DNA from 2 places in the Janthinobacterium sp. GW822-FHT07H10 genome. Region 2 is predicted to be linked to the other one. Evidence: predicted binding sites of a transcription regulator. Region 2 holds the regulator's gene; the other holds the start of a gene.
The links. The regulator FliA, encoded in region 2, starts transcription of late flagellar genes. The targets are predictions, from matches to a motif close to CTAAAGTTTNNNNNNNNNNNGCCGNTA.

Region 1: a site for FliA is predicted at 1,672-1,698, ahead of AC1RDJ_RS04845 (FlxA-like family protein). Genes of this name have one in related genera too.

Annotation. Positions count from the first base shown of each region.
Region 1 is NZ_JBXAKS010000002.1:167,520-172,455, forward strand. Features, by position in the region: gene dcd (dCTP deaminase) at 1-298, shown strand, start outside; gene AC1RDJ_RS04840 (PrpF domain-containing protein) at 337-1,569, opposite strand; gene AC1RDJ_RS04845 (FlxA-like family protein) at 1,729-2,070, shown strand; gene AC1RDJ_RS04850 (sensor histidine kinase) at 2,113-3,618, opposite strand; gene AC1RDJ_RS04855 (response regulator transcription factor) at 3,622-4,311, opposite strand; gene AC1RDJ_RS04860 (Spy/CpxP family protein refolding chaperone) at 4,529-4,936, shown strand, end outside.
Region 2 is NZ_JBXAKS010000020.1:45,649-50,584, reverse strand. Features, by position in the region: gene flhF (flagellar biosynthesis GTPase FlhF) at 1-769, shown strand, start outside; gene AC1RDJ_RS27045 (MinD/ParA family ATP-binding protein) at 762-1,625, shown strand; gene AC1RDJ_RS27040 (RNA polymerase sigma factor FliA) at 1,671-2,402, shown strand; gene AC1RDJ_RS27035 (flagellar motor protein) at 2,384-3,130, shown strand; gene motD (flagellar motor protein MotD) at 3,136-3,906, shown strand; gene AC1RDJ_RS27025 (CehA/McbA family metallohydrolase domain-containing protein) at 4,178-4,936, shown strand, end outside.

The DNA.
Region 1 (4,936 bases), on a different contig from region 2:
GCTGGCCCGTACTGTCGAGTATTTCCGCATTCCCCGCAATGTGCTGACGATTTGCCTGGGCAAGAGCACCTATGCGCGCTGCGGCATCATCGTCAACGTCACGCCGTTCGAACCGGAATGGGAAGGTTATGTGACCTTGGAGTTTTCCAACACGACACCGTTGCCGGCGAAAATCTACGCCAATGAAGGCGTGGCGCAAGTGCTGTTCTTCGAATCCGATGAAGTATGCGAAACGTCGTACAAGGACCGTGGCGGCAAGTACCAGGGCCAGGTCGGCGTCACCTTGCCAAAAACCTGAGCGACGGCGGGCAGGCGCCAGTCCTGCCTTGTGTCTGCTTAAAGCTGTTTCAGTAGCCAGGCTTTCAGCTGCGGCGATGCCTGGTACAGCGGAACATGGCCGCGCAGCAAGATTTGCGTGCTGCGCCGGTAAGCCGCGCTGCAGATGGCCAGTGTATCGTCATCCTGGCGCGCCACGATGCCGGTGTCCAGGATGCCGGCCGGATTTTCTATGCCCACCGCGATTTCCGCCTCGTTCGCTCCCACGGCCGGCAAGCCGCGCGCCATGGCGTGCGCCACCGTGCCTGGTATCAGGCAGGCGGCCGCCAGGCAGCAGCCGCCCGAGACGGCCAGCGAAGCGTGGCCCGCCTGCGGCGTAAAGTAACGTACAGCAATATTTCCCTCTCCCGACGCCGGCCCCACGATGCAGAACTTGGGGATGGTTTCGCTGCGCCCGAGTTCATCCAGGCTCATCGGCTGGCCATCGCCCCGCCGCAAGCCCATCAGTTGCCCCGCCGCGCTCCACACCTGGCGGATGGTGTGCATGAAAGCCGCGTCCGCTTCCAGTTCCGCGATGGACTCGCGCGCCGTCTTGCCGAACTGGCTGGCCAGCGCGATGACCATGGGCACGGCCACATCCACGCACGAGACGTCGTAGCCGAGCACCTTATCCTGCGCCTTGCCCGTCGGTAAGAGCTTGCCCGTCTTGGCGCCCACGGGTTGCTGCAGGAATAGATCGACGCGGGGAAAGCTGCCGGGCACGCCGGGTATGCCGGTCGCCGCAAAGCTGCCGTCCGGCTCGCGCGCCATGCGCGAGGTGGTGATGACGCCCGTGTTGGTGTTGCGGATGTCGATGGCGTGCGGGCCGATGGCCAGCGCCTCGATGACGCCGCTATCGAGGCCCCACAGTTGCAGGGCGGATGACATATTGCCGCAGTTCACGCTCCAGTCGATCCCGGCATGGCCGCCAGCCAGTTGCGCCAGGGTGCTGACGAGGCGCGGCTGGCCCGCATGCTGTTCCACTTCGACAAGAAAGACTTTATTGCTGGTCGGTGCGCCGCGCCCCAGCCCCGTGATTTGCCGGTTGCCCGGCAACTGGCCGGACAGGGGCGCGCCCATCAGGTGGCGCAGCAATTCCTCGCGCAAGGCCAGGTCGGTCGGCACGGACGCCGCGTGCAAGACCAGGCCCGTCGAGGTGCCGCCGCGCATGTGATGGACGGGAAACTCGATGACGCCGCAGCGCAGGCGGGGCAGGAAGTCGGGCAGGGCGGGCAGCAAGGATATCGTCATCATTGATCAAGGCCAAGGAAGGGAAGCCCCAGTGTGCCAGTTTTGCATGCCGGGAGGCAAGCGTGCGCCGGAGCGGCGTCTTTACCTGGCTTTACACGCGCGCCACTACATGCGCACCTGCCCGTGCCGTTAACATTGGTATCGACACACACAGGAGGCATCATGGTAGCGGCAATCGGTACAGGCGGCGCGGTCAGCGCGGCCAGTGGCGGCAGTTCGGGCGGCAGCTCGCAAATCGCGGCGCTGCAAAAGCAGATCACGGCGGCGCAAAAGGAATTGACGGAGTCGCAGAAGGGCGAGCAGACGGAAGCGTCGCAAAAGCTGCAGCAGCAGCTGGCGCAGCAGATCCAGGCCTTGCAGGCGCAAATTGCCCAGTTGCAGGCCGCCGCCGCGCAAAAGGCTGCGCAGCAAAGCACGCAGGCGGCCGGCAGCGCCGATACGGCCACCAGCCCGGCCGCATCGGCCTCGTCCACCCTGGGCAGCATCATCGATACGCAGGCGTAACAGGGCGGCTGGCCATCCCCTGCGCGAGGCTGGCCTCGATGGTCAGCCTGGCGTTTTCACGGGCAGCAGCATTTCCACGCACAGCCCGCCGCCGTCGCGCAGGCTGGCCCCGATGCGGCCGCCATGGGCGCCGATCACGTGCCGGGCGATGGCCAAGCCCAGGCCATGGCCATCCGTACTGTGCCGGGTAGGGCTGGCGCGGAAGAACGGTTCGAAAATGCTGGCGAGGTCGGCCGTGGCCACGCCCGGCCCCCGGTCCAGAACGGCGATGCGCAGCATTGCCTGCCTGTCATCGTCTTGGCGCGACATGGCCACGTCCACCGTGCCGCCGTCCGGGCTGTGCTTGACGGCATTGCGCACGACATTTTCCACGGCGCGCGCCAGCAATTCCGGCTGGCCCGTGACCATGGCGTCGGCGCTGGCCGCGTCGCCCGCCACCGCGATGGCCACCTGGCGCGCCCCGGCCTCGTAGCGGGCGTCTGCCACGATATCGTGCACGAGGTCGGCGATGGCGACGTCTTCGCTGTGCGGTTGCGCGGCGCCCCCCTGCGCGGCGCCCGCTTCCAGCCGGGACAGAGTCAGCAGTTCGCCGATCAGCTTGTCCATGCGCTCGCTTTCGCGTTCGATGCGCTGCATCGAGGCGGCCATCTTTTCCGGCTGCTGGTGGGCCAGGCCGATGGCCGCCTGCAGGCGCGCCAGCGGCGAGCGCAGCTCGTGCGAGACATCATGCAGCAAGCGCGTCTGGCTATCCATGAGGTGGCGCAAGCGTCCCGTCATGCGGTCGAAATCACGGCCCAGGTCCGTCAATTCGTCGCCGCGCTTGCCGCTGGCGTGGAAGCGCGGCGCCAGGTCGCCATGCGATGCGGCCTCGAACGCTTGCCGCAGGTCGCGGATGGGACGGGCAAAGTACCAGGCCAGCAGGAAGGCGAACAGCAGGCTGGCGGCGATGGCGGCGGCGAGGGGAATGAAGGTGCGGTAGGGACTGTCCAGGCGCGGGCCGGGCGGCGGGCCCCGTTCGAACTGCGGGCGGGGCGGCGCGGCGCCTGCTGCGCCTGACCGTGGCCCTGGCGGCATGCCGCGCGGACCGCTCATGGTGACGGCATTGAGGGTATCGCGCGCGGCGCCTGCCTCGGCATTGCGGAAGCGTTCGGAGGAGGGCAGGAACAGCAGGTAGCGCTTGCCGTCGCTACCGCCCGCCTCGCGCACCACGGGATGCGACTGCGGCTGCGCCAGCAAGGTGCGCGCCTTGAGCAGCATGGCGGGGTGGACATTGCGTCCCATTAATTCGTGCCCTTGCGCATCGACGGCAAACACGCGCAGCCGCTCCATCTTGCCGAGGAACTGGCGCAGGGCCCCGCTGCCGCCCGCTTCCAGCGTGGCGCTGGCCGCTTCGATGGCCATTTGCGCGGGCGGGCTGGTGTCGATGTCGAGCGCCCGTTCCTGCAGGGCGGCGCGGTTTTTCAGCCAGAAGGTGCCGCCGATGCCGATGGTGGCCGTCACCTGGGCCAGCATGATGCACAGGAAAAACTTCCAGAACAATCGGCCCACGGCTTACTCCTTGATCAGCTGGTAGCCGAGCCGGTACACGGTTTGCAGGCAGGAACGGCCGTCGGCCAGGCTGCCCAGCTTGCGGCGCAGGCTGCTCAAATGCACGTCGATATTGCGGTCGAAGCGGGCCATGGGCCGCCCCAGGCCCAGTTCCGACAATTGATTCTTGCTCACGGGCTTGCCCGCGTGGCGCACCAGCACTTCCAGCAGGTTGAATTCCGTGCTCGTCAGTTCCAGGTGCGTGCCGGCCCAGGCGGCACGGCGCTGCTCCGGCCACATCGTCAGCTGGCCCACGGTCAGCGGCGCCGTGCCCCCGTTGTCGTGCGGCGCCGCCTGCGCACGGCGCAGGATGGCGCGGATGCGCGCCGTCAGTTCGCGCGGCGTGCATGGTTTCGTCACGTAATCGTCGGCGCCCAGTTCCAGGCCCACGATGCGGTCCGTGTCGTCGCCGCGCGCCGTCAGCATCAGGATGGGCAGGGTGCTGCCGGCGCGGATGCGGCGCAGCGTTTCCAGGCCATTCATGCGCGGCATCATGACGTCGAGGATGGCGATCGCATATTTGCCCGACAGGGCTTCGGCCGCGCCGCTTTCGCCGTCGTGCACGGCCTTGGCGTCGAACCCTTCCTGCGTCAGGTACTCCTGGAACATGCCGACCAGCTCGACGTCGTCGTCGATTAACAAAACCTTGCTCATGCCTGTACTTTTTCGGTGGATATCGCCCGATGATAGCAGCCAAACGCGGGTGTTCACGGCCGTTTTACCCACTTTTACATGCCGGCGCGCCCGTTCCTGCGACCATTGCCGCCCACATGCCTGCTTACATTCCTTTACACGCTTTTACGCCGCCCTAACGCTGCTTTACATGGCGGACGCCGACAATCAAGGCTGATCGCCACGAAAGGAATGTCCCATGAAATACCTGAGCATAGTCGTCTCCCTGTTGCTGCTGTCGGCCTGCAGCATGCCGCTCGTCGCCCTGGCCCAGCAGGCGACGGCTTCCGACGGCCCGCCGCCGCATCCGATGGAGGGCGCGCCGCCGGGAGCCGGACGCGGTCCCGGTTCCGGCCCCAGTCCCGGCCCCGGCTCCGGCCACGGTCCCGGGGCGGGCTTGCCGCCATTCCTGCGCGGCGTCGAGCTGAGCGAAGCGCAGCAGGACAAGGTCTTCGCCGCCACTTATGCCCAGGCGCCGCTGCTGCGCGAACAGCACAAGATCGCCTTCAAGGCGCATGAGCAGCTGCGCGAACTGGCCGCCTCATCCGCCTATGACGATGCCAGGGCCGCCACGCTGGCGAACACGGCGGCCCAGGCGATGGCGCAG
Region 2 (4,936 bases):
CGCGCAAAGCATGCGCTGGATCAAGACCGTGCTCAGCCGTAACCTGAATACTGTCGCCAATGAAGACGCCATGCTCGAGCAGGGCGGCGTATTCGCGCTGGTGGGCCCGACCGGCGTCGGCAAGACCACCAGCACGGCCAAGCTGGCGGCGCGCTGCGTGATGCGCCACGGCCCGGAAAAGCTGGCCCTGATCACCACGGACGCCTACCGTATCGGCGCGCACGAACAGCTGCGCATCTACGGCAAGATCCTCGGCGTGATGGTGCACTCGGTGAAGGACGAGGCGGACTTGCGCATCGCCCTGAAGGAATTGAAGAACAAGCACACGGTGCTGATCGACACGGTGGGCGTGAGCCAGCGCGACCAGATGGTGACGGAGCAGGTGGCCATGCTGTCGGGCGCCGGCGCCGACGTCAAGCGCCTGCTGTGCCTGAATTCGACGGCAACGCAGGAAACGCTCAATGAAGTGGTGCGCGCCTACCAGGGCAGCGGCCTGGCCGGCTGCATCATGACCAAGCTCGATGAGGCGGCGTCCATCGGCAATGTGCTCGACGTGGTGATCCGCCAGAAGCTGAACCTGTTTTATGTGTCGAACGGCCAGCGCGTGCCGGAAGACCTGCACCTGGCCGACCGCGCCTACCTGATCGACCGCGCCTTCAAGCTCAAGCGCGATACGGCGGCGACGCAGTTTTCCGATGCCGAACTGCCGCTGCTGATGGCGCAGGCCGCCGCCCGCAACAATGAAGCGCGCGGGGTGCACCTTGGCTAATTTCGATTTCGACCAGGCCGAAGGCCTGCGCCGCATGCTGGCCGGCCCGCAGCCGCGCGTCATGACGTTCCTGTCGGCCACGCCGCAGGACGACAAGGGCGCCATGCTGGTCAACCTGGGCGCTTCGCTCGCGTATGGCGGCAATGAAGTGCTGCTGGTCGACGCCAGCGGCGGCAGCGACGGCGTCGCCTCGCGCCTGGGACTGGCGCACGGCGCCAGCCTGCTCGACGTGGCGCGCCAGCAGTGCGGCCTGAACCAGGTGATCCACCAGGTGCCGCAGGGCTTCGGCGTGGCCCACCTGGGCGCGCGCAACCACCTGATGGACAGCAGCGACTATGCGGGCGACGAAGACACGCGCCGCCTGGGCAAGACCTTCGAAGTGATGGCGCGCCAGAGCGGCATCGTGCTGGTCGACGGCGTGGTGGCCGAGGAGGGCGCATGCTTCCCCGTGCCGCTGATGGCCTCGTCCGACATCGTGGTGCAGGTGTCGAACAGCGCCAATTCGATCAAGGCGGCCTATTGCCTGATCAAGCGACTGAACCAGGAGCTGGGACGGCGTCCGTTCGGCATTCTTGTCACCGGCGCTTCCGAATCCGAGGCAAAAGTGGTATACGATAATATGGCGCAGGCGGCGAGCCGCTACCTGGCCGTGAAACTGACGTCGATGGGCTCGGTGCCGGCCGATGAATACCTGCACCGCGCCGCGCGCCTGGGCCGCAGCGTGGTCGACGCGTTTCCGCTGGCGGGAGCTTCGGTGGCGTTTCGCGGACTGGCCGAGCGCCTGGTCCGTTCGGCGGCGCCGGTGCTGGGCACCACCTTGTACCAGACGGGGAGCGCACACCATTTCAGCGCCTGAATCCAACCGTAGCACCAGATAAGACGATAAAACAATAAGCAGCCTATGTACACGGTCAAAGGGAAATCGAACAAGGACTATTTGCTGACGGAGCATATCCCGCTGGTGAAGCGTCTGGCGCACCATATGAAGGCGAAATTGCCGCCTTCGGTCGAGGTCGATGACCTGATCCAGGCCGGCATGATCGGCCTGCTGGACGCCATCAGCCGCTATGAGGAAACGCATGGCGCGCAGTTCGAGACGTATGCCGTGCTGCGTATCCGCGGCGCCATGCTCGACGAGCTGCGCACCAGCGACTGGCTGCCGCGCAGCATGCGCCAGAACATGCGCAAGATCGAAGAGGCGATGAGCATTTTGCAGCAGCGCCTGGGCCACCCGCCGACGGAGTCGGAAGTGGCGAAACTGCTGAAAATGTCGCTGGCCGACTACCAGGAAATGCTGGGCGACGGCGGCGGCCACCAGCTGGTGTACTACGAAGATTTTCATGACCCGGACGGCAATGACAGCTTCCTCGACCGCCATTGCGTGGACGAGGACAGCGACCCCTTGCGGTCCCTGCTCGATACCGATTTCCGGCAATCCGTGATCGATGCCATCGACGCGCTGCCGCCACGCGAGAAAATACTCATGGGCCTGTACTACGAAGAAGAGCTGAACCTGAAGGAGATCGGCGCGGTGATGGGCGTATCGGAATCGCGCGTCTCGCAGCTGCATACCCAGGCCGTCGCGCGCCTGCGCGCAACCTTGAGGGAGCAGGCGTGGACTGGTCCAGCGTAATCGGGCTGGCGCTGGCGCTGGCGGGCCTCCTGGTCGGTCAGGCACTGGAGGGCGGCAAGATGGCCTCCCTGCTGCAGCCGGCCGCCTTCGCCATCGTTGTCATCGGCACCTTCGGCGCCGTGCTGCTGCAAACGCGCTTGCGCACCTTCGTGCGCGGCCTGGAAATGCTGCGCTGGGTGTTCCTGCCGCCTTCGGACACGCGCGCCGCGCTGGCGCGCGACATCGGGCAATGGAGCCTGACGGCGCGCCGCGACGGCCCGCTGGCCCTCGAGCGCCTGATGGAAAACACGGCCGACCGCTTCAACGCCAAGGGCTTGCGCATGATCGTCGACGGTATCGCGCCCGACAAGCTGCGCCAGCTGCTCGACGTGGAAATCTCCGCCTACGAGATGGCCGAGCGCCAGGCCGTCAAGGTGTGGGAATCTGCCGCCGGCTATTCTCCCACGATCGGCATCCTGGGCGCCGTGCTGGGCCTGATCCACGTGATGGAAAACCTCACCGACCCCAGCAAACTGGGCGGCGGCATCGCCGTGGCGTTCGTCTCCACCATCTATGGCGTGGGCTTGGCCAATCTGCTGTTCCTGCCGGTGGCAAATAAACTCAAGGCCATCGTTTCGCGCCGCGTGCTGCAGTATGAAATCACGGCCGCCGTGCTGTACGACATCGCCACGGGCGACCATACGCGCATCATCGAAGAGCGCGTGGCCAGCCTCCTGCACGAGCACTGACCATGATGCGGCGCGCGCGCAGGAAGTATGACGAGGAACCGGACAACCAGGACCGCTGGCTGATCTCGTACGCCGATTTCATCACCCTGCTGTTCGCCTTTTTCGTCGTCATGTATGCGATTTCGCAAGTCAACGAAGGCAAGTACCGCGTCTTCCAGAGCGCCATCGGCCAGGCCTTCAGCCTGGACAAGGGCGCGCCGCCCATCCTCATGGAAGCGCCGCAGGCGATCCCGCTGCCGAATCCCGCCCTGAAGCGCCGCACGGAAGCCATCCGCCGCGAGCGCGAGCACATGACGCGCCTGGCGCAGGACCTGACGTCCACCCTGGCGCCGCTGGTGAAGGAAGGCAAGGTGCGCGTGACGCAGACGAGCCGTGGCGTCAGCGTGGAAATCAACGCCAGCGTGCTGTTCGACCCGGGCGCGGCGCGCCTGACGCCGGAATCGGACCAGGCCCTGCGCGCCGTGGCCGTGCTGCTCAAGGACGACACGCACGACGTGCAGGTGGAAGGGCATACCGATGTGCAGCCGATCAGCAATTCGAACTTCGCCTCGAACTGGGAACTGTCGGCCGCGCGCGCCAGCGCCGTGGTGCGCCTGTTCATCGCCAGCGGCGTGCAAGCCACGCGCCTGACGGCCGTCGGCCACGCCGACAACATCCCCGTGGCGCCGAACGCCACGCCGGAAGGGCGCGCGCGCAACCGCCGCGTCGCCGTGACCATCCTCTCGGGCATCCCCGAGACGGTGACGGAAGTGCCGACGGCGCCGCCGGCCAACTGACAAGGCCTGACAAAACCGTCGCGAGCGGCAGCGAGGCTCGGCGCCCCTGTTGGCCCGAGAAGCGGAGCTGTGCCTTGCACTGGGCCGCCGAGGCCGTGAGCATCGGCGGGCGCAAATCGCGACGCGCAGCAGGTGTTGTTAGGTGTTCTATGTTAGGTGTGCTAAGCCTGGCCTTCCTGCCGGCGCGGCTTCGCGCCCTAGTGCGTGTCATGGGCTGGTCATACTGGACTGCTAGGCTGTCGCCCTTCTTTTCAGCTTCCAGGTCAATCCCATGTCTTACTCCAGAACCTTGCTTCCTTCGGCCATCGCCATCCTGTTGAGCGTCGCTGCCTGCGGCGGCGATGGCGGCCCGGACAGCAGCGTGCCACCGCTGCCCGCCGGCCGCTGGATCGCCGGCGACCTGCACACCCACACCACGCAATCGGCCGATGCGGATGTCAGCCAGACGCTGGACAAGGTGCTGGCCAAGGCCTTTACCACGTATGGACTCGACTGGATGGCGCTGTCCAACCATTTGCGCGTTTCCACGCGCGATGCGCTGGGCGCGCCGCTGCCGGCGCCCATTCCGATGTCCATCGCTGCCGAACGCCATGAAATCCCGCGCGTCCAGGCGCTGCAGGCGGGCGGCGCCTACGCCGACAAGCTGGTCTTTTCCGGCTTCGAGTGGGACATGCCGACCCACGATCACATCGGCATCGGCCTGTTCGAAGGCAAGGACAAGCTCAGTGCCAGCACCCGGGGCATGAAGGAGTTCGAATACCTGTTCACCACGCGCGACGCCAGCATGTTCGACGCCGCCGACGTCGCCGCATGGAAAGGCAAATATGGCGAGGCGCGCTACAACAAGACGGCTGCCGACGCGCTGCAAGCGATCAACTGGCTCAGGCAGAATTATCCGGAAACCAGCTACGCCGTCATCAACCACCCGTCGCGCAACAAGGGCAGCTACAGCATCGCCGACTTGCGCGCTTTTAACGATGCCGCCCCCAACATCATGTTCGCCATCGAAGGCATGGTCGGCAACCAGATG